Regions from separate parts of the Pseudomonas siliginis genome, predicted to be linked through region 3. Evidence: riboswitches for the same ligand, from Rfam matches in the RefSeq annotation. Region 3 holds a riboswitch; each other region holds the start of a gene.
What was found. A riboswitch is a leader RNA that binds a small molecule or an ion and turns the genes downstream of it on or off. The one in region 3 is predicted to bind cobalamin.
Positions count from the first base shown of each region.

Region 1: it holds a riboswitch for cobalamin, as region 3 does, so the genes downstream of both, cobO (cob(I)yrinic acid a,c-diamide adenosyltransferase) here and NF676_RS12390 (CbtB domain-containing protein) in region 3, are expected to answer to the same signal.
Region 2: it holds a riboswitch for cobalamin, as region 3 does, so the genes downstream of both, NF676_RS15545 (ABC transporter substrate-binding protein) here and NF676_RS12390 (CbtB domain-containing protein) in region 3, are expected to answer to the same signal.

Region 1 is NZ_CP099598.1:1,802,719-1,810,745, reverse strand. It holds gene cbiB (adenosylcobinamide-phosphate synthase CbiB) at 1-361, opposite strand, end outside; gene bluB (5,6-dimethylbenzimidazole synthase) at 358-1,008, opposite strand; gene NF676_RS08575 (cobyrinic acid a,c-diamide synthase CobB) at 1,005-2,387, opposite strand; gene cobO (cob(I)yrinic acid a,c-diamide adenosyltransferase) at 2,384-2,995, opposite strand; cobalamin riboswitch at 3,079-3,308, opposite strand; gene NF676_RS08565 (hypothetical protein) at 3,470-4,054, shown strand; gene NF676_RS08560 (PQQ-dependent sugar dehydrogenase) at 4,121-5,434, shown strand; gene NF676_RS08555 (C40 family peptidase) at 5,562-6,098, opposite strand; gene NF676_RS08550 (C40 family peptidase) at 6,314-6,931, opposite strand; gene hda (DnaA regulatory inactivator Hda) at 7,123-7,827, opposite strand.
Region 2 is NZ_CP099598.1:3,379,937-3,387,963, reverse strand. It holds gene NF676_RS15550 (FecCD family ABC transporter permease) at 1-608, opposite strand, end outside; gene NF676_RS15545 (ABC transporter substrate-binding protein) at 605-1,618, opposite strand; cobalamin riboswitch at 1,759-1,950, opposite strand; gene NF676_RS15540 (ParD-like family protein) at 2,088-2,315, shown strand; gene map (type I methionyl aminopeptidase) at 2,312-3,103, shown strand; gene NF676_RS15530 (ABC transporter ATP-binding protein) at 3,307-4,461, opposite strand; gene NF676_RS15525 (ABC transporter permease) at 4,479-5,288, opposite strand; gene NF676_RS15520 (ABC transporter permease) at 5,295-6,203, opposite strand; gene NF676_RS15515 (ABC transporter substrate-binding protein) at 6,200-7,225, opposite strand; gene ribBA (bifunctional 3,4-dihydroxy-2-butanone-4-phosphate synthase/GTP cyclohydrolase II) at 7,652-8,027, opposite strand, start outside.
Region 3 is NZ_CP099598.1:2,655,044-2,663,070, forward strand. It holds gene metH (methionine synthase) at 1-1,457, opposite strand, end outside; gene NF676_RS12365 (fatty acid cis/trans isomerase) at 1,613-3,907, shown strand; gene nfuA (Fe-S biogenesis protein NfuA) at 4,012-4,596, shown strand; gene cobM (precorrin-4 C(11)-methyltransferase) at 4,741-5,487, opposite strand; gene NF676_RS12380 (cobalamin biosynthesis protein) at 5,566-5,979, opposite strand; gene NF676_RS12385 (CbtA family protein) at 5,976-6,677, opposite strand; gene NF676_RS12390 (CbtB domain-containing protein) at 6,689-6,886, opposite strand; cobalamin riboswitch at 7,010-7,228, opposite strand.

The DNA.
Region 1 (8,027 bases), 850 kb from region 3:
TGACCAGATAACCGACACGCTTGCGCGCCTCGTCCAGATCATCGGCGCGCAACGCAGCCGCGACCGGCGCGACATGTTCGCCGAGGCTGCGCATGCCGAGTGCGCAATACAGCGCGAGAATCTCGACAATCCAGCCGACATAGGGCGCCCAGGAAAATGCGGTGGCGAGCAGAGTCAGCGGCAGCACCGCGAGCACCCACGCGGTCACGCCATGGCTGCGCCAGCCACGACCGCCGGCGTTGAAGCGTTGCTCGATGCGCCCGGCAAAATTGCCGAACGCCACCAGCGGATGCCAGCGTTTCGGTTCACCGAGCAGCGCATCCAGCGCTACCGCGGCGACACTCAGCAACGCCACACTCATTGACTCACTCCCCAATAATTTTCGTACAGCAACTCGTTGAGCGGCCGCGCCTGCGCCCAGCCTTCAAGTACCAGCATCGGCGCCGGATAGAATTCCTTGACCGGGCCGAGACACAACACCGCCAGCGGCTTGGCACCGGCCGGCAACTTGAGCAAATCCGCCAAGGCTTGCGGTTCGAACAGCGAGACCCAGCCCATGCCCAGGCCTTCAGCGCGGGAGGCCAGCCACAAATTCTGGATCGCGCAGGACAACGAGGCCATGTCCATTTCCGGCAACGTGCGCCGACCGAAAATGTGTTTTTCGCGATCGTCCATCAGCGCTGCGACCAGCACTTCGGCGCAGTCGTTGATGCCTTCGACCTTGAGTTGCATGAACTCATCGCTGCGCTCGCCAAGGGCTTCGGCGGTGCGGATGCGCTCTTCTTCCACCAGATCGCGGATCTGCCCGCGCAGAGCACGATCGCTGATACGAATGAAGCGCCAGGGCTGCATCAGGCCGACGCTCGGCGCTTGATGAGCGGCTTCAAGCAGACGACGCAGCAACTGCGGCTCGACGCTGCCGCCGGTGAAGTGGCGCATGTCGCGGCGCTCGGCGATGGCCTTGTAGACCGCTGCGCGCTCGGCTTCGGAGAATGTGTTGTCGGTCATGGCCCTTTCGCGAGCAGGCTCGCTCCCACAGGGTTCAGGTCATCCATTGTGGGAGCGAGCCTGCTCGCGAAGGCGGCCTCACGATCTGGCGCAAACAATGCCGCAATCGCAGTCGGATTCGACGGGAAATAAAAGTGCACATATGACGCCGTCATCCGCCCCTCGCGATAAACCGCCTCAGCGCCGCGCCCGCCATTGGGACTCAGCCCACGGGCAATCGGCGTCAGCTCGGTTGTAGTCAGCGAATGGTGATACGTATGCCCCCGCAAGGAACCTTCCGGCAGCTCAACCGCCTGCAACGCCAGCGCCGCCAGACGCTTCTGCATCACCGCCTCGCCCTTGAGCAAACCGACCAGCTCAGCACGGGTGCCTTCCACGTCGGTCAGCGAATCAAGCAGATAAAGCATGCCGCCACACTCGGCGAGCAACGGCTTGCCCGCCGCATGGTGCGCGCGGATCGCCGCCAGCATTGAGGCGTTTTGCGCCAGCGCGACGTGATGCAACTCTGGATAGCCGCCCGGCAGATACAGGCTGTCCGCCTCGGGCAATTGCGTGTCGCGAATCGGCGAGAAGAAGCGCAATTCGGCGCCCATCGCCCGCAGCAGATCGAGACTGGCGCCATAGGTGAAGGCAAAGGCTTCATCGCGGGCAACGGCGATGCGCACACCTTTTAATAGAGGCTCGGCGGCGATGACGTCAGGCCCGGCGAATTCAACGGCCGGTGGCAGCGCGACCTCGCAACTGCTGGCCAGCGCATCGGCGGCCGCGTCGAGGCGCAGATCCAGATCATTCAATTCGCTGGCCTGAACCAGGCCGAGGTGGCGGCTCGGCAATTCGATACCGGTTTCGCGGGACAGCGCACCGTACCAGCGCAGACCTTCGGTGAGGCTGCCTTCGAGTAATTGCGCATGGCGCAAGGTGCCGACGCGGTTGGCCAGCACGCCAGCGAACGGCAAGTCCGGCTGATACTTGGCCAGGCCCAGCGCCAAGGCGCCAAAGGTCTGCGCCATGGCGGTGCCATCGATCACGCCGAGCACCGGCACACCGAAGTGGCGCGCCAGATCAGCGCTGGATGGCGTGCCGTCGAAAAGGCCCATCACGCCCTCGATCAGAATCAGGTCAGCCTCGGCGGCGGCTTCCCACAACAGCCGGCGACTTTCCTGCTCGCCGACCATCCACATGTCCAGTTGATACACCGGCGCACCGCTCGCGCGCTCGAGGATCATCGGGTCGAGAAAGTCCGGACCGCATTTGAACACGCGCACCTTGCGCCCTTGGTTGCGATGCAAACGGGCGAGTGCGGCGGTGACGGTGGTCTTGCCCTGACCGGAGGCCGGCGCGGCGATCAACACCGCCGGGCAGTGACGTGGTTGCTTCAAAGTTCGACGCCTTTCTGCGCTTTGATCCCGGCCTGAAAGGCGTGCTTGAGCATGCCCATCTCGGTGACCGTGTCGCCCATCTCGATCATTTCCGGCTTGGCGCCGCGCCCGGTGACCACCACGTGCTGCATCGGCGGGCGCGCTTGCAGATCGCTGAGCACCTGATCGAGATCGAGGTAGCCGTGCTTGAGGGCGATGTTCAATTCATCGAGCACCACCAGACCGATCGAAGGGTCGCGCAACAATTCGCGCGAGACTTCCCAAGCGGCGGTCGCAGCGGCGATGTCGCGCTGACGATCCTGGGTTTCCCAGGTGAAGCCTTCGCCCATGACGTGGAAACGCACCTGCTCGGGGAAGCGGCGGAAAAACAATTCCTCGCCAGTGCTGTTGCGGCCCTTGATGAACTGCACCACGCCGCACTGCATGCCGTGGCCCATCGCGCGGGCGAGCATGCCGAACGCCGAGCTGCTCTTGCCTTTGCCATTGCCGGTCAGCACCAGCACCAGGCCACATTCGTCGGGCGAGCTGGCGATGCGTTCGTCGATCACGGCCTTCTTGCGCTGCATGCGCGCCAGATGGCGTTCGTCACGCTCGGGGGAATCAGTCATGGGGGGAGCTCTCCGTTGAGGCTGGATAACGGCGGGCAGGCACAAGAATAGACGGCAAAAAGCCTGGCATCGCCCACCGTGATGCCGCTGAGATGGATCAGGCCGGTCTCCGGGCTCATGAGCGGCGTTTCGCCGGACTGCGCGCCTTCCCGCTTCTTTCGAGGCAGTGGCTCAAGGCGCAGTTTTCACTCATTTACCGTTGCGGGGGCAGCGCCGGGATCGTCGTGGCTTCGCTTGAAGACCACCCTCACCGGCTTCCCTGTTTCACTCTGTCGACGCGGGGCCACAGAGCACCTGAAACAAGCGGCGAAGGTTAGAGGGTTGGGGGTGGAGCGTCAATTGAAGAGGCGCTTTGCGCGCGAATAACTGCCGCTGATCCATTGTGCAGCGGCAATCTTGTGCCAGACTGCGACAAGTGATATCAAAGAGCCATGCTTTTTTCGAAAGCCCACTACAACAATAAGGATGACGACGATGCAAGGCATGATCATCAGCAACCCGCGCCTGGAATTTCTGCGCCCGGTGCTGGAACGCTGGTTTGACTGTATCGATCGCTACAACACTGTACGCGGCGACAACGACACGCCGTACTGGCACGACGAGAAAGCCAATCTCGGCCTGCTCGCGGCAGCGGCGTGGATGGCTGAAATGGTCACGCTGAACGACACGGCCACGCGCAAACAGAACGAAGAAGGCGAACGCAATGCTCGCGCCGACCTGCTGATTGCCGGCGCCGAAGACCGCGCGTTCATTCAGGCCACGCAACGCTGGCCACGGGTCAACAACCTCAACCTGACCCAGGCCCTGCTCGACATCACCGTTGATGCCAAGCGCATCAGCTACGCCAGCGATCTCAAGCTCGGCTGCCTCTTTGTTGCTCCGCAAAAACCTCAGCACAGCGCCAGCCCCGAAGAATTGCAGGACATGGTCGACGACCTGCAAAAGGAACACACCTGCGCCGTGGCCTGGTATTTCCCCTACGCCTATCGCAAATTGCACAGCGACGCGGGCAACTATCATCCGGGCATCGCCGTGCTGTTAAAGGAAGCCCGCGGTTGAGCAGTTGAACCATCGGGCCTGCGCCCTCCTCTATGTTTAGGAATGCATTCATAGGGAAGATCAGCAATGCGCAAGGCCCAACTCGCTCTTATCATCGCCGTCGCTGGCGGGCTCGCCGCCTGCGGTGAAACCTCCAGCCTGCAAGTCTCCGACGGCACCGGCCCGTCACCGAAACTGCCCGAACCGAACAAGACGCTGATCCCGACAGTCAACATCGCCCCGGCGGTGGGCTGGCCGGACGGCGCGAAACCGACCGCAGCGGCCGGCACCCAGGTCGCCGCGTTTGCCGAAGGCCTCGATCACCCGCGCTGGCTCTACGTGCTGCCCAACGGCGATGTGCTGGTGGCGGAGACCAATGCGCCGCCCAAGCCCGATGACAGCAAAGGCATTCGTGGCTGGGTGATGAAGAAAGTCATGGGCAAGGCCGGTGCCGGCGTGCCCAGCCCGAACCGCATCACCCTGTTGCGTGATGCCGACCACGATGGCGTCGCAGAAACCCGCACGGTATTTCTGCAGAACCTCAATTCGCCGTTTGGCATGACGCTGGTCGGCAACGATTTGTACGTAGCCGACACCGACCGCCTGCTGCGCTTCAACTACGAGCCGGGCGCCACCGAGATCAAGACCCAACCGATCAAAGTCGTCGACTTGCCTGGCGGCACGCTGAATCACCACTGGACCAAAAACGTCATCGCCAGCAAGGACGGCAACAAGCTCTACGTCACCGTCGGCTCGAACAGTAACGTCGGCGAAAACGGTCTGGATCAGGAAGAAGGCCGCGCGGCGATCTGGGAAGTCGATCGTGCGACCGGCAACCACCGCATCTTCGCCTCGGGCATTCGCAACCCCAACGGCCTCGCCTGGGAACCTACCAGCGGCGCCTTGTGGACAGCGGTCAACGAGCGTGACGAAATCGGCAGCGATCTGGTGCCGGACTACATCACCTCGGTCAAGGACGGCGGCTTCTATGGCTGGCCGTTCAGCTACTACGGCCAGCACGTCGATGTGCGGGTCAAACCGCAGAATCCTGATCTGGTGGCCAAGGCCATCGCTCCGGATTACGCGGTCGGTCCGCACACCGCTTCGCTGGGCCTGACCTTCGCCGAGGGCAACCGCTTGCCGGCGCAATTCAAGGAAGGCGCATTCATTGGCCAACACGGCTCGTGGAACCGCAAACCGCACAGTGGCTACAAGGTGATTTTCGTGCCGTTCAGTGGTGGCAAACCGACCGGGCAGCCGGTGGATGTGCTGACCGGCTTCCTCGACAAGGACGAGAACGCGCTGGGCCGCCCAGTTGGCGTGGTCATCGATCAGCAAGGCGGCTTGCTGGTGGCGGATGATGTCGGGAACAAAGTGTGGCGCGTGTCGGCAAGCAAATAAGCTAAGCGCAACGCAAAAAAAGTGGGAGCGAGCCTGCTCGCGAAAGCGGTTTATCAGTCAAATCATTGTCGACTGACACTCCGCCTTCGCGAGCAGGCTCGCTCCCACATTTAGTTATGCATACGCACTAGGGGTTATGCGCCAGCTGCCCCGGCTGCAACACCCGCTTGGCGCTCAGATACGCCTTCTGCCAATACGCCTTCGACAGGCTATCGAGCTTGACCGTGCCGCCCGTGGCCGGCGCATGCACGAAGCGCCCCTCGCCGACGTAAATCCCCGCATGACTGACCTGCGAGCCGCCATTGGTGGCGAAGAAAATCAGGTCGCCGGTCTGCAAGCCTTCCTTGCCGACATTCGGCGCCTGCATGACGATCATTTCGCGGGTCGAGCGTGGCAGCGAAATTCCCGCCGCGTCGCGGTAGACAAACCCGATCAGACCACTGCAATCAAAACCCGAATCCGGCGTATTGCCGCCCCAACGATACGGCGTACCGACCAGGCCGAGGGCACGGAACAGCACGTCTTCAGCAACGGGGGAAAAAGCCTGGGAGGGAGCGAACACGATCGGCGCGCGAACCACGGGGGCTGGCGGCGGTGTGCGGCTGGCGCAGGCGCTGAGCAGCGCGGCGCAAAGGATCAAGGTGAGGCGGGCCGACATCGTCATAAGCAGAACATCCTGATCTGGCTGCGGCTTTCTCTGCCGAATGGACAGAAACAAAACCGCCTGCGTCATCACGCAGGCGGTTTGCCATCAATATAGATTCAGGATTCTAGCGGCTACGCGGCAAACTTCAAGTAAGACTTTAACTTCACCTTGTAAAGTTTAGGTCTACTCCGTTGCCGTGCCGTTTTGTCGCCGCGAACGCAGCGACATCGCGCTTACTTGCGAGCGGTGACCACGGTCGGCGCCATGGCGAGTGCACGCTTGGCTTCGATGAAGGTCTTGCTCCAGTAGCTGTCACCCAGGCTGTCGATGCGAACACCGCCGCTGCGACGACTGCTGGAGTGAATGAACTGGTTGTCACCCAGGTAGATGCCGGCGTGACTGACACGACCGCGACGACCATTGGTGGCGAAGAACAGCAGATCACCCGGCTCAAGGTTGCTGCGCGAAACCAGCGGCGCATCAACGTTGATCATTTCGCGAGTGGAGCGCGGCAGGTTCATGCCCGCCTCTTCGCGGAACAGGTAACCGATGAAACCGCTGCAATCGAAACCGGCTTCAGAGGTACCGCCGAAACGGTAACGAGTACCGATCAGGGACATGCCGCGTTCGAGGATGCTGTCAGCCAGTACAGGAAGCTGATAAGGCTTGCTGCCGTTGAACTGGTTGAGTTCTTTTTCGGTGTCCAGCTCTTCCTGGTAAATAACGGAAGACTGGGCGGTAGCAGAATTCTTGACCTGTTGCGGCGGCTCTTGAACCGGAGAATGAGCAGCACAACCGAATAACAGGGTAACGAGTGCGAGAGGCACGAGGGGTGCGAAGCGCTTTAGCATGGGCACGACCGTGGCTGATAGTTGTAAAGAAGCCGAGACTATGCCCGCTATCGTCCTCATTTGCAAATTCAATCGAACTTTATGTGACTTCCCGGTTTCGCGTTTACATCTAAGCGCTTAATCCGCCAGGCCGCTCAATCGCCGCAGGCACGGAGGTTTTCTGGCGCCTGAAAGCTGGCAAAAGCCCACTACTACCAGCCCAGAGTTTCCTTGAGGAAGGGAATGGTCAGCTTGCGTTGCGCTTGCAGGGACGCCTGATCAAGCTGCTCGAGGAGATCGAACAGCGCGCTCATGCTCCGCGTGCCGCGAGTGAGAATGAAGTGCCCGACTTCATCGGTCAGGTGCAGACCGCGACGGGATGCGCGCAATTGCAGCGCACGCAATTTGTCTTCATCGGAGAGTGGGCGCATCTGGAAGATCAGCGCCAGGGTCAGGCGCGATTTCAGGTCGGCCAGCTTCACTGGCAATTCGCGCGGCGAAGTGGACGCGGCGATCAGCAGGCGCCGGCCGCTGTCACGCAGACGATTGAACAGATGAAACATCGCCTCTTCCCAGTCGGCCTTGCCGGCAATCACCTGCAAGTCATCCAGACAGACCAGTTCGTACTGCTCAAGGTTGTCGAGGATTTCCACGCCACGATCCATCAACTCGGCCAGCGGCAGATACACCGCCGGTTCGCCCATCTGCTCGAAGCGCAGGCACGCGGCCTGCAACAGATGCGTGCGCCCGACGCCGTGTTTGCCCCACAGGTAGATCAGGCTCTCCGTCCACCCGGCGTCGGCTTCGCAAAGACGCTCGACATAGCCGAGTGCAGCGGCATTGGCGCCTGGGTAGTAGTTGATGAAGGTGGCGTCGTCACGCAGACGCACACCTAGGGGCAGCTGAATCGGTTTCATGCTGACTGAACAGTTCTCAAAGGAACCGTTAGTGGCCTCTGTGTAAAGTTGGCGAAGTTTATACCCGTGAGGCTGAGCGCACAATGCGACAGACCCCAAGCAAAATCAAAGGTTTGCGTTGACGCAGCGGTTTGATGACAGATTCTCTGGCGCCCTCGCTCGAACGAAACGGGCCAGCCCGGCCAAGCGCCGGGCGGCCC
Region 2 (8,027 bases), 720 kb from region 3:
GCCAGCCCCACCGACGGCCAGCGCACGCCGCCGAGATTGCCCAACAGCCAGAACATGATCCCGCGCGCCTGTTCCGAGCTGGCCGAGCGGGTGATCAGAAAAGCGGTGAGGGCGTTGAACAGCTGCGAGCCGGCAATCCCGGCCAGAATGATCTGCCCGGTGCCGCTGGCCGAGCCGCTGACTCGCGCCAACAGGATCACCAGTGCGAAAGCGGTCACCGCGCCGGCAAAAGCACCGACCGACAATGAAATCGCCCCGGCACCGACGCCGAGCAGGGCGACCATCACCGCGCCGGTCGAGGCGCCAGCAGAAATTCCCAGCAGATACGGATCGGCCAACGGATTGCGCAGCAGCGACTGCAGGATTACGCCACAGGTCGCCAGACCGGCGCCGCAGGCCGCCGCGACCAGCGCGCGGGTCAGGCGATAGTTCCAGACAATGCCTTCGTCGATCGGGTCGAGCACATAACCGGCGCCCCACAGCTTGTTGGCCAGCACCTGCAACACCACGCTCGGCTCGATCGAAGTCTCACCAATGGCCACGCCGCCGATCAGCGCGACCGACAGCGTCAACAGCACCAGCAGCAAACGGATCAGGCGTCTGCTCATTGCGACAGGTCGTAGCCGTTGATGGCGCTGGCCAGTTGTTCGAGGCCGTCGAAGGTGCGCAGGCTGGCCTGCATGGCCATGGCGTCAAGGATGATGATGCGGTTGTGCTTGACCGCGTCCATGTTGCGCGTCACCGGATCACTGCGCAGGAAGGCGAGTTTCTTCTGATAGTCGTCCGCCGGGAAACGTCGACGATCCATGCGCGCAATCACCAGAAACGTCGGGTTGGCCTTGGCGATGGTTTCCCAGCCGACGGTTGGCCATTCTTCATCGGACTCGACGACGTTGCGCACGCCGAGGGTGCTGAGCATGAAATCGGGAACGCCTTTGTGCCCGGCCACGAACGGCTCGATGTCCATCTCGGCGCTGGAGAACCATACCAGGGCGCTGACGTCTTTGCGCTGCTGGTTTTTCGCGGTGGCGATCGACTGCGCGAGGCTGGCTTTGAGCTGCTCATTGAGCTGTTCGCCACGCGCCTGCACGTCGAAAATCGCCGCCAGTTGGCTCACGCTTTTGTAGATGCTGTCGATGCGAAACGGTGCCAGCCGCGTCCCGTCCGAACCGACGAGGTTGTCCTTGGCTTCGCAATCGGAGGGCAGCAGATAGGTCGGAATCTTCAGTTCATGAAACTGCTCGCGGGTGCCGACCGCGCCTTGCGGGCCGACCATCCATTCCAGCTCGACGGCAACCAGCTCCGGGCGTTTGGCGATCACCGCTTCGAAACTCGGCTCGTTATCGGCGAGGCGCTCGATCGTGTCGTTCTGCGCTTTGTATGTGCCCAGCACGTCGTTGAACCACAGTGAGGTGCCGACGACTTTGTCGCCCAGACCCAAGGCATAGAGCATTTCCGTGCCGGCCTGGCCGATGGTCACCGTGCGCGCAGGTGCGTGTTGAAAGGTCAGGCTGCTGCCACAGTTTTCGACGGTCAGCGGATACGCAGTCGGCGCCGCTTGCGCCAGGGCGCAAAGGCTCAGAGCGGTGAGCAGGGTGGCAACGCGGGGCAGCAGCATGGGGCAGTCTCCAAGGGAACCGTACGGGAGCGGGCGGGTACGGTTTGGAAACACACCTCGGGCGCGGTCGTGGAAACTGCGCAAGGCCGGCACGGGGAAAATGCGCACGGCACGATGTCCTTCCCGGACACCCCGCCGGTTGGTCAGTCACTGTGCCGGCAGGTCTCCTGACTGATGCGTCATCGCCACGCTCCGGCCTTCCCGGGGTTCACCCAGTGGCAGTCGAGGAGCAGGCTCGGCACCTACAGTTGCGGGGGCAGTTCCGATTGATGCGTGGAGCACCTCGGATTCCCTATTAATTCCGTGTGGAAACCGGCGCGGGCATGGTAGTCGATCAGGCCGCTGATGGGGAGCCGAATCTGCTTCGGCAGCTCCTGCACGGGTGCGTGTTTGCGTGGCGGAGCGTTTGCAATCCGAGGGTAAGCTTGGCTAGTATACGATCCATATACATTTCGTATCGGATATAGACATGGGCATCGTAAAGATTTCAGAGGACATGCACGAGAATCTGCGCATCTCCAGCAACGCCCTCAGCCGCTCGATCAACGCGCAGGCTGAGCACTGGATGCGCATCGGCATGCTCGCCGAGCTGCATCCCAATCTCGACCACAGCGCCATTTGCCGCCTGCTGATCCGCGCCGAACAGAATGGTGGGCTGGATCTGCAACAACTGACTCAGGAAGCCGTCAGCGCATGAGAAACCAGATCAAGATCAACACCCCGGCCGACATCGAAAAATCCCGCGCCGCCGGCAAACTCGCCGCTGAAGTGCTGGCAATGCTGGTGCCGCATGTGAAGGCTGGCGTGACCACCGATGAGCTGGATCGACTGTGCAACGATTACATCGTCAATGTGCAGAAGGCGGTGCCAGCCAATGTCGGTTATCACGGCTTTCCGAAAACCGTCTGCGCGTCGGTCAACGATGTGGTGTGCCACGGGATTCCATCGGGTACGCCATTGAAAGACGGCGACATCGTCAACCTCGACATCGCGGTGATCAAGGACGGCTGGTTCGGCGATACCAGTCGCATGTATGTGGTGGGCGAGGCGACTCCTGAAGCGCAGCACCTGATCAAGACCACCTACGAAGCCATGTGCGCAGGCATCCGTGCAGTGAAGCCGGGCGCAACGCTGGGCGATATCGGTCACGCGATCCAGAGCCTGGCGGAGGCGGAGGGCTTCAGTGTGGTACGCGAATACTGCGGCCATGGCATCGGCAAGGTCTATCACGATGAACCGCAGATCCTGCATTACGGCTTTCCCAATCAGGGCCTGAAGCTCAAGGCCGGGATGATTTTCACCGTGGAACCGATGCTCAATGCCGGCAAACGCCATGTGAAGAACATGCCGGATGGCTGGACCGTATTGACCAAGGATGGCTCGTTGTCGGCGCAGTGGGAGCATATGGTCGCGGTGACGGAGAGCGGGTTCGAAGTGCTGACGGCTTGGCCGGATGAGATTGAAGGGTACCGGGCCATTGGCTAATACCGTGTCGCCTGCTTGCCCTCACCCTAGCCCTCTCCCAATGGGAGAGGGGACTGACCGAGGTGTTGTTGCGAGATACGCCGACGTGCGATACCGAGTCGAACTTACATTTTGAACAGCATGAAGATCGGCTCCCTTTCCCCCTCGCCCCCCGTGGGGGAGAGGGCTGGGGTGAGGGGGTAGATCCAACTGACTCAGCGCAATCAGTGAGCCCCGGCAGCCTTGTTCAAGTCGCTCTCGGTCCACTCGGTATAAACACAAGCATCCGCCGTCGCCCAGCGCACCCGTACCGGATCGCCGGCCTTGAGCGGCATGCCCGCTGCCGATAGCGCTTTCACCGTCATCGACGTCCCGCCCGCAGTCACCACGCTGCACGTCTGGCTTTCACCGAGAAACAACACCTCCACAACGTTCGCCGATACTTCATTCCAGCCCGCCGCCAGCGGCTCATCCAGCGCCTGCTGCGTGCTCAGCGCCAAGGCCTTTTCCGGACGCACCATCAGCAGCACATCCTGATCAGTGTGCAACCCGGACGTCAGCCGAATCGACAACGACTGGCCCTCGAAACTCGCTGCTGCATTGCCTTGCGCCTTGAGCTTGAGGAAGTTCGAATTACCCAGAAACGACGCGACAAATGCATTGGGCGGATTCTGGTAAAGGTCATAACCACTGCCCAGACCAACGATTTTGCCGTGGCTGAAAATCGCGATGCGTTGCGACAGACGCATGGCTTCTTCCTGGTCGTGGGTCACGTAGACGATGGTGATGCCCAGGCGCCGGTGCAGCTGGCGCAGTTCATCCTGCAAGTCTTCGCGCAGCTTCTTGTCCAGCGCACCGAGCGGTTCGTCCATCAGCAGAATGCGCGGCTCGTAAACCAAGGCGCGAGCGATGGCAACCCGTTGTTGCTGGCCGCCAGACAGTTGCGAAGGGCGGCGATGGGCGAACTGTTCGAGCTGCACCAGCTTCAACATCGCATCGACGCGTTTTTCACGCTCGGCCGCAGCCAATTTGCGAATGGCCAGAGGGAAGGCGATGTTGTCGCGTACCGACAGATGCGGGAACAGCGAGTAACGCTGAAAGACCATGCCGATGTCGCGCTTGTGCGGCGGCACGTTGACCAGTGATTGGCCGTTGACGAGGATCTCGCCGCTGCTCGGTGTTTCAAAACCGGCGAGCATCGACAGCGTGGTGCTTTTGCCCGAGCCGCTGGAGCCCAGGAACGTGAGGAATTCACCGTCCTTGATGTCCAGCGAGATATTGTCGACGGCAGCGAAATCGCCGTAGTGCTTGTTCAGGTTGCGCAGGCTGACCAGGGGTTTGTCGCTCTGCTGGGATGCGTCTTTGATCACGGCACTCATGTCGTACTCCTGGGCGCTCAGGCGCTGATTTCGTTGCGCCGGCGCAGGGCGGCGGCGATCACCATGACCAACACTGACAGGCCGATCAGCAGCGTCGAAGCGACGGCGATCACCGGGGTCAGGTCCTGGCGCAGGGTGGTCCACATTTTCACGGGAAGGGTTTGCAGAGTCGGGCTTGCCATCATCACGCTGAGCACCACTTCGTCCCACGAAACGAGAAAGGCGAAGAGGGCGCCGGCGACCATGCCCGGACGAATCGCCGGGAACGTCACCTTGAACACCGCTTGCAAGCGCGAGGCACCGCAGATCACCGCCGCGTCTTCAATCGACTGATCGAACAGCTTCAGCGAGTTGATGATCGAGATGATGGTGAACGGCAGCGCGACGATCACATGGCTGACGACGAAGGCGAACATCGTTCCGGTGTAGCCGAGCTTGAGAAACAGCGCGTACACCGCCACGGCAATGATCACCAGCGGCACGATCATCGGCAGGGTGAACAGGCCGTAGAGCATCTCGCGGCCGGGAAAGCGTCCGCGCACCAGCGCAAACGCGGTCGGCAAACCGAGCGCCACAGCGCAGATGGTGGTCAGCACGGCGACCTTGAGGCTGGCGGCAGCGGCGTTCATCCAGTCGGGATTGGAGAAGAACTGGCCGTACCATTTCAGCGTCCAGCCTGGTGGCGGGAACACCAGCCACTGCGAGGAGCCGAACGACAGCAGCACGATGAACACGATCGGCAACAGCAGGAACAGGCCGATCAGCCCAGTCGTAGCGTAGAGGCCGAAACGCATGCGCCGGCTCATGGCATTGGGGGTCAGGAGCATGTCGGCTTACCTCGCGTTACTGGCGCCAACCGGGGATTCCGGTTGAAGCTTCAGGTAGAAGTAGAACAACACCAGGGTGATTGCGATCAGCAACGCGGCGCCGGCGCTGGCCAGGCCCCAGTTGAGGAACGATTGCACCTGCTGAATGATGAACTCCGGCAGCATCATGTTCTGCGCCCCGCCGAGCAGTGCCGGGGTGACGTAGTAACCGAGCGACATCACGAACACCATCAAACCACCGGAGGCCAGACCCGGCCGGCACAGCGGCAGGAACACCCGGAAGAAGTTGGTCCACGGGCTGGCGCCACAGATCGAGCCGGCCTGCAGGATCATCGGGTCGATGGCCTGCATGGTCGCCTGCAACGGCAGTACGATGAACGGGATCATGATGTAGCTCATGCCGATCACCACGCCCGTCAGGTTGTGCACCATCTCCAGCGGTTGATCGATGATGCCCATGGCCATCAAGGTCTTGTTGATCACGCCCGAGGCTTGCAGCAACACCAGCCACGAATAGGTGCGGGCGAGCAGGCTGGTCCACATCGACAGCAGCACGATGTTGAGGATCCAGCGCCCCCAGCCGCGCGGCACCAGGGTGATCGCCCAAGCCAGCGGAAAGCCCAGCAGCAGGCTGAACAGCGTCACCAGCCCGGCCACCGAGAAGGTGTTGAGCAGCACTCGCGCATAGGCCGAGTTGGCGAACAACTGTTCGTAGTTGCCGAGACCAGGCACAGGTTCCAGCACACCGCGCAACAGCAGGCCAATCAACGGCGCGAGAAAGAACAGGCCGAGGAACAGCAGCGCCGGGACGAGGTTGCCGGCGCCGCGCCAGCGTTGCTTGAGGGCCGGACCGGCAGCGCCGGCGGCGCTCCCGGTGGCAGTGGAAGGACGAGGCGCAGTGGCCGCGATTTTCATTTGACCAGCCATTCGTTCCACCGTGTCGCGATAGCCGGACCGTTCTTGGCCCAGTAAGCGAAATCAAGGGTGATCTGATCCTTGGCGTAAGCCGTCGGCAGGTTGGGAGCCAGCGTCGAATCCAGACGCTCCACACTGTCGAGGTTGACCGGCGCGTAGGCGGTCAGGTTGGAGAAGTCGGCCTGGCCTTTGGCGCTGCTGGCATTGGCGAGGAACTTCATCGCCGCATCTTTGTTTTTCGAGCCTTTGGGAATGACCAGAATGTCGGCCATGACCAGGTTCTGCTTCCAGCTCACGCCGACCGGTGCGCCGTCTTCCTGCAAGGCGTGCACCCGACCGTTCCAGAACTGGCCCATGCTCGCTTCGCCGGACGCCAGCAGTTGCTGCGACTGCGCGCCGCCGCCCCACCAGACGATGTCTTTCTTGATGGTGTCGAGTTTCTTGAAGGCGCGATCCAGATCCAGCGGGTAGAGCTTGTCAGCCGCAACGCCGTCGGCCAGTAGCGCCAGTTCGAGCACGCCGGGGCTTGGCCATTTGTACAGGGCGCGCTTGCCCGGGTAGGTCTTGGTGTCGAACAGCGCGCTCCAGTCCTGCGGCTTGTTGGCGCCGAGCTTGCCTTCGTTGTAGCCGAGGACAAAGGAGAAGAAGAACGAACCGACGCCGTGATCGCTGACAAAGCGCGGGTCGATCCTGTCGCGCTGGATCACTTTGAAATCGAGGGGTTCGAGCAGGCCTTCGGCAGCGGCGCGCAGGGCGAAATCGGCTTCGACATCGACCACGTCCCACTGCACGTTGCCGCTTTCGACCATGGCCTTGAGTTTGCCGTAGTCGGTGGGGCCGTCCTGGACGACGGTGATGCCGCTGGCCTTGCTGAACGGATCGGCCCAGGCCTGTTTCTGCGCATCCTGGGTGCTACCGCCCCAGCTGACAAAATTCACGCTTTCGGCAGCCATTGCAGCCTGGCCGGTAACGCTGAGCAGTCCCGCGAAAAAGATCGCGGTTGCAGCTTTGTTCAACACCATGTTCACGCCCTCATTGTTGTGTTTTTGAGCGGGCCTTGCGTTGTTGCCCGCCTGTCGGGAGCAGTAGCTGGACGCTTTTTCAGGTCGTCCGGTCTATGGAATATCATATTATGGTATTCCAAGCTTTGTGCAAGCACTTTGCCTTACCGGTTATCTGGCCGGTTGGTTTTTTTGAGCCGTTCGGCCTGAGATATTTTGTGAATGTGAGATCCAGCCCCTCACCCCAGCCCTCTCCCAAGGGGAGAGGGGGAAAGGGAGCCGATCTTCATGCTGTTCAAAACCCAGCCCGATTCGGTAATGGGAAAGGAGTGGATCCGTATGCTGCTCAAAGCTGAGTTCGACTCGGTATCCCAGGTCGATGTATAGCGACCGGTCAACGCGGTCGGCTCCCTCTCCCTTTGGGAGAGGGCTGGGGTGAGGGCGGCGTCATTCAGTGAACGGAATGCTCTCAACCACCTCAAGGTCATACCCGGTCAACCCCGCATACTTCAGCGGTGGCCCGAGGTGGCGCAGCTTGCCCACCCCGAGGTTCTGCAGAATCTGCGCCCCAGTCCCGACCTCGGAATAAATCCGCGATTGCGAACGGCTGAACTGCCGTGGCGGCTGGGTCAACTGCGGCACGCGCTCCAGCAACGCCTGCGACGATTCATGATTGGCCAGCACCACCACAACTCCATGACCTTCCGCCGCGACCCGTTGCAACGCTGCCCAGAGGGTCCAGTTCGTCGGCCCGCTGTACTCGGCGCCGACCAGATCGCGCAGCGGATCGATCACATGCACGCGCACCAGCGTCGGTTCTTCA
Region 3 (8,027 bases):
ATCACCACCACCGCAGCGCCGTAGCGCTTGCACAGCTTGGCGTGGTGGATGAACTGCTCGACGCCTTCTTTCATGCTGATCGAGTTGACGATGCCCTTGCCCTGGATGCACTTGAGGCCGGCTTCGATGACTTCCCATTTCGACGAGTCGATCATGATCGGCACGCGCGAGATATCCGGTTCGCCGGCGATCAGATTGAGGAAGGTCACCATGGCCTTCTTCGAATCGAGCATGCCCTCGTCCATGTTGATGTCGATGATCTGCGCGCCGGCCTCGACCTGCTGCAGCGCGACTTCGAGGGCTTCGGTGTAATTGTCTTCACGGATCAGGCGGGCGAATTTTGCCGAACCGGTGATGTTGGTGCGCTCGCCGACGTTGACGAACAGCGAGCTGCGATCGATGGTGAACGGCTCCAGACCGGAGAGGCGGCAGGCCTTGGGAATGTCCGGAATCTGACGTGGCGCGTAACCGGCCACGGCTTTGGCGATGGCTTCGATGTGGCCCGGCGTGGTGCCGCAGCAGCCGCCGACGATGTTGAGGAAACCGCTCTGGGCGAACTCTTCGATGACTTTCGCGGTTTGCGAGGGCAGTTCATCGTACTCGCCGAACTCGTTCGGCAGGCCGGCGTTGGGGTGCGCGGATACGTGGGTGCTGGCCTTGTTCGACAGCTCTTCCAGGTACGGGCGCAGTTCGCTGGCGCCGAGGGCGCAGTTCAGGCCTACGGAAATCGGCTTGGCGTGCGCTACCGAGTTCCAGAACGCTTCGGTGGTCTGCCCCGACAGGGTTCGGCCGGAGGCGTCGGTGATGGTCCCGGAAATCATGATCGGCAATTCGAGGTGCAGCTCTTCGAACACACCTTGTACGGCGAAGATCGCGGCTTTGGCGTTGAGGGTGTCGAAAATGGTTTCGATCAGGATCAGGTCGGCGCCGCCCTCGATCAGGCCTTTGGTGGCTTCGGTGTAGTTTTCCACCAACTCATCGAAGGTTACGTTGCGGTAGCCGGGGTTGTTGACGTCGGGCGACAGCGAGCAGGTGCGGCTGGTCGGGCCGAGCACGCCGGCAACGAAGCGCGGCTTGGCCGGGTTTTCGGCGGTCTTGGCGTCGGCAATCTTGCGCGCCAGACGTGCGCCTTCTACGTTTAACTCGTAGGCCAGCTCTTCCATGCCGTAATCGGCCATGGAAATGCGCGTGGCGTTGAAGGTGTTGGTTTCGAGAATGTCGGCGCCGGCGTCCAGATAGGCTTTTTCGATACCGCCGATCACGTCCGGACGGGTGATCACCAGCAGGTCGTTGTTGCCCTTGACGTCACTCGGCCAGTCCGCGAAGCGCTTGCCGCGATAATCCTGTTCTTCGAGCTTGTAGCTCTGGATCATCGTGCCCATCCCGCCGTCGAGAATCAGGATGCGCTCTTTGAGGGCTTGCTTGAGAGCTTGAAGGCGGACGCTGCGATCGGACATGTGGACTACTCGGAAAGACCATTACGAAGGAGCGCGATCATAGCAAACCTGTGCGCTTTTGGAGCATGTGCAGCTTTTGCATGAATATCGCTCATGTTGGTGCGAGCGTCATAACGGTAGAATCGCAGCCTTTTTTTACCATCGAGATCAGCAGCATGCCGCACCGTTTCATCAGTTTATGGTTGCTGGTCCTGAGCGGGAGCGTTGCGGCGCAAGATCCCGCCATTTCTTCTTCCATCTCCTACAGCCGAGATATCCAACCGATCTTCACCGAGAAGTGCGTAGCCTGCCATGCGTGCTATGACTCGGCCTGTCAGCTCAATCTCGGCAGTGGCGAAGGCGCCGCCCGTGGCGCGAGCAAGATGCCGGTATATGACGGCGAACGCACCCAGGCGGCACCGACCACGCGCTTGTTTTACGACGCCTTCGGCAAGCGCGCCTGGCAACAGAAAGACTTCTATTCGGTGCTCGACGCCCAGGGCAGTCAGGCCGCGCTGATGGCACGGATGCTTGAACTCGGCCACAAGACGCCGCTGACGCCGAACGCCAAACTGCCAGAAGAGATTGTTCTTGGGCTCAATCGCAACAATCTATGCGCAATGCCTGCGGAGTTCGACGGATATGCCGGCGCGCACCCGAAAGAGGGCATGCCGCTGGCGGTCACTGGCCTGACCGACCAGCAATACCAGACCTTGCAGCGCTGGCTGGCGTCTGGCGCGCCGATTGATGAGCAGAGCCTGGCGCCGACTGCCAAAGAGGCCATGCAGATCCTGCAGTGGGAGAACCTGCTCAATGCTCCCGGTGCTCGGCAAAGTCTGGTCGGGCGCTGGCTGTTCGAGCACTGGTATCTGGCGCACATCTATTTCAAGGACGGTGAGCCGGGGCATTATTTCCAGTGGGTGCGTTCGCGTACGCCGAGCGGCCAGCCGATTGATCTGATCGCCACTCGCCGCCCCAACGACGACCCGGGCACGCAGGTGTATTACCGCATGTGGCCGGTGCAAGGGGTGATCGTGCACAAGACGCACATCACTTATCCGCTGAGCGCGGCGAAAATGGCCCGGATCAAAAGCCTGTTCTACAGCGGCAACTGGCAGGTCAACGCGCTGCCGGGTTACGGCCCGCAAAGCCGTGCCAATCCGTTTGCCACTTTCGAAGCGATTCCGGCGCAGGCGCGCTATCAGTTCATGCTCGATAACGCCGAATACTTCGTCCGCACCTTCATTCGCGGCCCGGTGTGCCGTGGGCAGATCGCGACCGACGTGATCCGCGACAACTTCTGGGCGCTGTTCCAGGCGCCGGAACATGATCTCTATATCACCGACCCGAACTACCGCGGCCAGGCCACGCCGCTGCTGGCGATGCCGGGGCAGAACGACGATGTCGGCAGCGTGCTGAGTCTGTGGCGCAACTATCGCGACAAGCGCAACGAATACGAGGCACTGCGCCGTGACAGCTATGCCGATCTGCCGGCGCCGAGCTGGTCGACGCTGTGGGCCGGCAACGACAACGCCTTGCTGAGCATTTTCCGCCACTTCGACAGCGCTTCGGTGACCAAGGGGCTTATCGGAGAGGTGCCGCAAACCATGTGGCTGTTCGACTATCCGCTGCTGGAACGCACCTACTACCAGCTCGCGGTCAATTTCGACGTGTTCGGCAACGTTTCCCATCAGGCGCAGACCCGTCTGTATTTCGACCTGATCCGTAACGGCGCGGAACAGAACTTCCTGCGCCTTATGCCCGCCGACTCGCGTGAGGATTACCTCAACGATTGGTACCAGGACGGCGGCCAATTCAAGATGTGGCTCGATTACGAGGCCATCGATGACGACAAACCGACCGCATTAAAGCTCGACGAAAAAGACCCGAAACATGATTTCGCCATGCAGTTGCTGGCGCGCTACGGTGATCTGAACGCGCGGCCAGACCCGATCAATCGCTGCGACGGCGCTTATTGCTCGCGACCGAATATCGATCCGGCGTTGCAGAATGCCGAGCAGGCTTTGAGCCGTCTGGCCTCGCGCCCGGCAGCGGGACTGAAAGTCATCGACCAGATGCCCGAAGCGACCTTGCTGCGTGTCGAAACCGCCAGCGGCAAGCGCGAGGTCTACAGCGTGCTGCGCAACCGCGCCCACAGCAACGTGGCGTTTCTGCTCGGTGAATCGCTGCGCTATCAGTCGGGGCTCGACACCTTGACGATCTATCCGGGCGTGCTCAGCAGTTACCCGAATTTCATGTTCAACGTCCCGGCCGAGCAGGTACCGGCGTTTGTCGATGCCATGGAAAACGCCAGGGATGTCAATCGGTTCGAAAAGATCGTCGAGCGCTGGGGCATTCGCCGCAGTCATCCGCAGTTCTGGCTGTATTTCCACGATCTGAGCCAGTACATCCATGAAACCGACCCGGTGGAAGAGGGCGTGCTGGATATGAACCGGTACGAGAATCTTTGAGTATTCGCAGGCGTGTGCCCGGGATTCTTTCCCGACAAAAATACTAGGACTTTGTCAGCCGCGCCGATTGGCGTAAACTGCGCCCACGCCTGCGAGGAGTTTTTATGACCGCTATTACCATTACCGACGCCGCCCATGATTACCTGGCCGATCTGCTCTCCAAGCAGAACACCCCGGGCATCGGCATCCGTGTCTTCATCACCCAGCCTGGTACCCAGTACGCCGAAACCTGCATTGCCTACTGCAAGCCGGGCGAAGAGAAACCTGAAGATACCGCGCTGGGGCTGAAAAGCTTCACCGCCTACATCGATTCGTTCAGCGAAGCGTTTCTCGATGACGCGGTTGTTGATTACGCCACCGACCGCATGGGCGGCCAGCTGACCATCAAGGCACCGAATGCCAAAGTGCCGATGGTCAATGCCGACAGCCCGGTCAACGAGCGCATCAACTACTACCTGCAAACCGAGATCAACCCGGGGCTGGCCAGCCACGGCGGTCAGGTCAGCCTGATCGACGTTGTCGAGGACGGCATCGCTGTGTTGCAGTTTGGTGGCGGTTGCCAGGGCTGCGGCCAGGCCGACGTAACCTTGAAGGAAGGCATTGAGCGCACCTTGCTCGAGCGCATTCCTGAGCTCAAGGGCGTTCGCGACGTGACCGACCACACGCAGAAAGAAAACGCCTACTACTAAGGTGTTCGCTGCGAACATGAAAAACGGCGCCCCGTGAGCGCCGTTTTTTTATGGGTAACTTTTGCCGCCCCCATTCGCGAGCAGGCTCGCTCCCACATTGAAATGCAATCACCTGTGGGAGCGAGCCTGCTCGCGAAAGCGTCTTCAAGGGCGATAAAGATGCGCATGCCCGGCCCGATACAACGAAGACTCGCTGAACACCTCGCTGCCCAGCACCCTGCCAACCAAGATCAGCGCCGTACGCCGAAAGCCTTTGGCCTCGACCTTTGCGGCAATGTCCGCCAATGTACCTACCACCCAGTCCTGATCCGGCCATGTCGCGCGGTGAATAACGGCAATCGGGCAGTCCGCGCCGTAATGCGGCAGCAGTTCAACCAGTATTTTTTCCAGATGATTGACCCCCAAGTGGATCGCCATGGTCGCGCCGTGCTGCGCCAGGCTCGCCAGTTCTTCGCCGGCGGGCATCGCGGTCTTGTCGGCGTAACGGGTCAGGATCACGCTTTGCGAAATGTCCGGCAGAGTGAGCTCTGCGCCCAGCAGTGCTGCGCATGCCGCTGTGGCGGTCACGCCAGGGATGATCTCGAAAGGAATGCTCAGCTCACGCAAGTGGCGGATCTGCTCACCAATCGCGCCGTACAGACCTGGATCCCCCGAATGCACACGGGCCACATCCTGGCCTTTGGCATGGGCGCTCCTGATCAAATCGATGATTTGTTCCAGATGCAGTTCGGCGCTGTTGGCCACGATTTCGGCCTGATGACCTTCCAGCACCGCTGCGGGTACCAGCGAGCCGGCATAAATGATCACCGGGCAGCTGCGAATCAGCCGTTGGCCTTTGACGGTGATGAGTTCCGGGTCGCCGGGGCCGGCGCCGATGAAGTAGACGGTCATCGTTGAATCCTTGTGAAGAGGCGCAGACACACTGCAGATGAAGCGTGCTCATGATCGATGGCGGGGATTATCGGGATTTTATGCAGCGCCGGCCAATGCCAGCGTGGCCTGCGCATATTTCTGCCGGTGGATCAGCAGTTTCGCCGGCGCCTGAATCAGTTGCTCGGCGAGCGCCAGCGCGGCGCTTTCCGCCACGCCGTAGCAGCCGGTGCGCTCAAAGGCGATCTGCGATTGATGGCTGAGGCGCTGCTGATAGGGCGCCAGTTCGGCACTGTTGAAATACTGCAGCGGCAGGTTCAATTGTGTGGCCAGTTCCAGCAACCCCGGTTCGTCGCGCTTGAGATCGATACTCGCCAGAGCCTTGACCGCTCGCAGTTCGATGCGGTGTGCCTGCAAAGCCTGGTCGAGCAATGCGCGCAGCGTACTGGCGGGACAGCCGCGCTGGCAGCCGAGGCCGACCACGAAGGTCGGCGCTGCGCGGTCATTGGTCATGCCTGATATCGGCCTGCGCTCTTGCGGCGGAACAACCAGGCACTGATCAGGCCCAGAGCCAGCCAGAACGCCACGTTGGTCAGCTGCGAAGCGATTTTGAACTGGGTTTCCAGTGCCTCTGGAGCGAGCATCGAATGCACCTGCGGTTGCGGCGCGCCGATCACATGCGGCACGGCGAGAATCGCTACACCAAGAAGCTTCATCAGCCAGTGACGACTGAAGGCGATCAGTGCCAGGCCGACGGCGGTCGAAGCGGCAGTGCCGATCCACCAGATCTGCCGCGAAGCCAGATCGGCGGCGGCTGTGCCCGGCAACTCAGGTGGCAGGCCCAGGGTCGGCGCGAGAACGAACGTGGCGTAACCGGCCAGACCCCAGAGCAGCCCTTGCGAGGTCTTGGTCGGCGCGCGCAAGGTGTACAGGCCGGCGAGCATCAGGGCGAAACCCACTGCCACCACCAGATTACCGCCAGTGGTCGAGACCACGCGCTGCCAGCCGTCTTCCGGCTCCCAGGCTTCGCCATCATGGCTGTGGGCGGCGGTGCCGGCGGCGTGTTCGTGGACTTGCGCGACCGGTTCGGATTTCTCGAAGGATTCGGCCTGCAGAATCAGTGGCGATACCCAGAAACTCTGCAGCAGGGTCAGGAGCAGGGCGGCCAGCAAGCCGGTGAAGCCTGCGGTTTGCGCGATACGTTTGATCATTTCGGCAGGCCTCAGTGGCACGGGAACGCGGCGCTGTGGCGGGTATCGTGGGCGGCGTTGTGCACCGCTTCGATGTGCGAGAAACCGGCGAACCAGACCAGGCTGGCGCCGAGGATCGAGGCAAAGAGGGCGGCGGCCACGCGTTGGCCGAGTGTGGTGCTGCTGGAGATGTGGTCAGTGTGGCTGACGGTGTTACTGATGATCGACATAGCGCTTCCCTCTGAAATGTCAGCGGGTAAACAGAGCGCATGAAAATCCCTGCGGGCCGGGCACGCAGGGATTTCGAACAGCGCCCGCCCACCGCGGGTTTGTTTGTGTTCAGCGGCGCTTGCGCGCGCTGGGTGTTGCGGGCCGGTCTCCGGGCTCGCGAGGGGTTGGCTGGTCGCCGACCTGCAAGCATCACCTTCCCATGCCGGGGCACAGTGGATCTGACGCTTCGCTCGCTTACCGTTGCGGGGGCAGCACCGGACTGACATGGCTTTGAGTAAAGCACATGATTCACCGGTTTCCCGTTTCACCCTGTGAAGGGCACCCGTAACAAGGTGTGCAGGAGAACATGGGTTTGGGTTTTTAGTCAATTTCCGGGAGTTTTCGGTACTGCGGTGTGGGCATTTTTCTGATGTTTTTGTGTGTATATCCGTTGCTGCGGGTGTTGCTGATTACGGTTTCGCCCTTACGGCGAGGCACTTTTTCCAAACGCCGAAAAAGTACCCAAAAAGGCTTGCTCCTACGTTCGGCCCTCGCAGGCTCGGGTTCCTTCGCTCCGGGACTGATCCGGGCGCAGCGGCTCCGGTTTGCTTCGCTGCACCTACACTCGCTGTGTACGACTGCGTCGTACGGTCGCTGCGCTCCCACGCCCGGATCAATCCCTCCACTCAGCCTTCCGACGTCGCCGGTGGATCAAGATCAAGAGCACTCGAGCTAACGCTCATTGTTGAGTGGGGCGGCTGCGCTGCTTTACTTTTGCTTTTGTGGGAGCGAGCCTGCTCGCGAAGGCGGCCTGACAGCCGACCTGTTCTTGAGCTGGTGCGCGATCCAACTGTAGGAGCTGCCGAAGGCTGCGATCTTTTGCTTTTGCCTTTGCCTTTGCTTTTGCTCTGGCTTTTGATCTTTTGCCCCTTCGGCAGGCTTCGTTACGGGATCGATCCGGGGGTGGGAGCGCAGCGACCGTACGACGCAGTCGTACACAGCGGAAGGAGGTGCAGCGAAGCAAACCGTAGCCGCTGCGCCCGGATCGGTCCCGTAACGAAGGTACCCCGAGCCCCAGCGAGCGGGCCGTACGCCGGGGCAAAGCCTTTTGGTTCCTTTTTGGCGTTTGAAAAAGGGACTCGCTGTAAGAGCGAAACCATA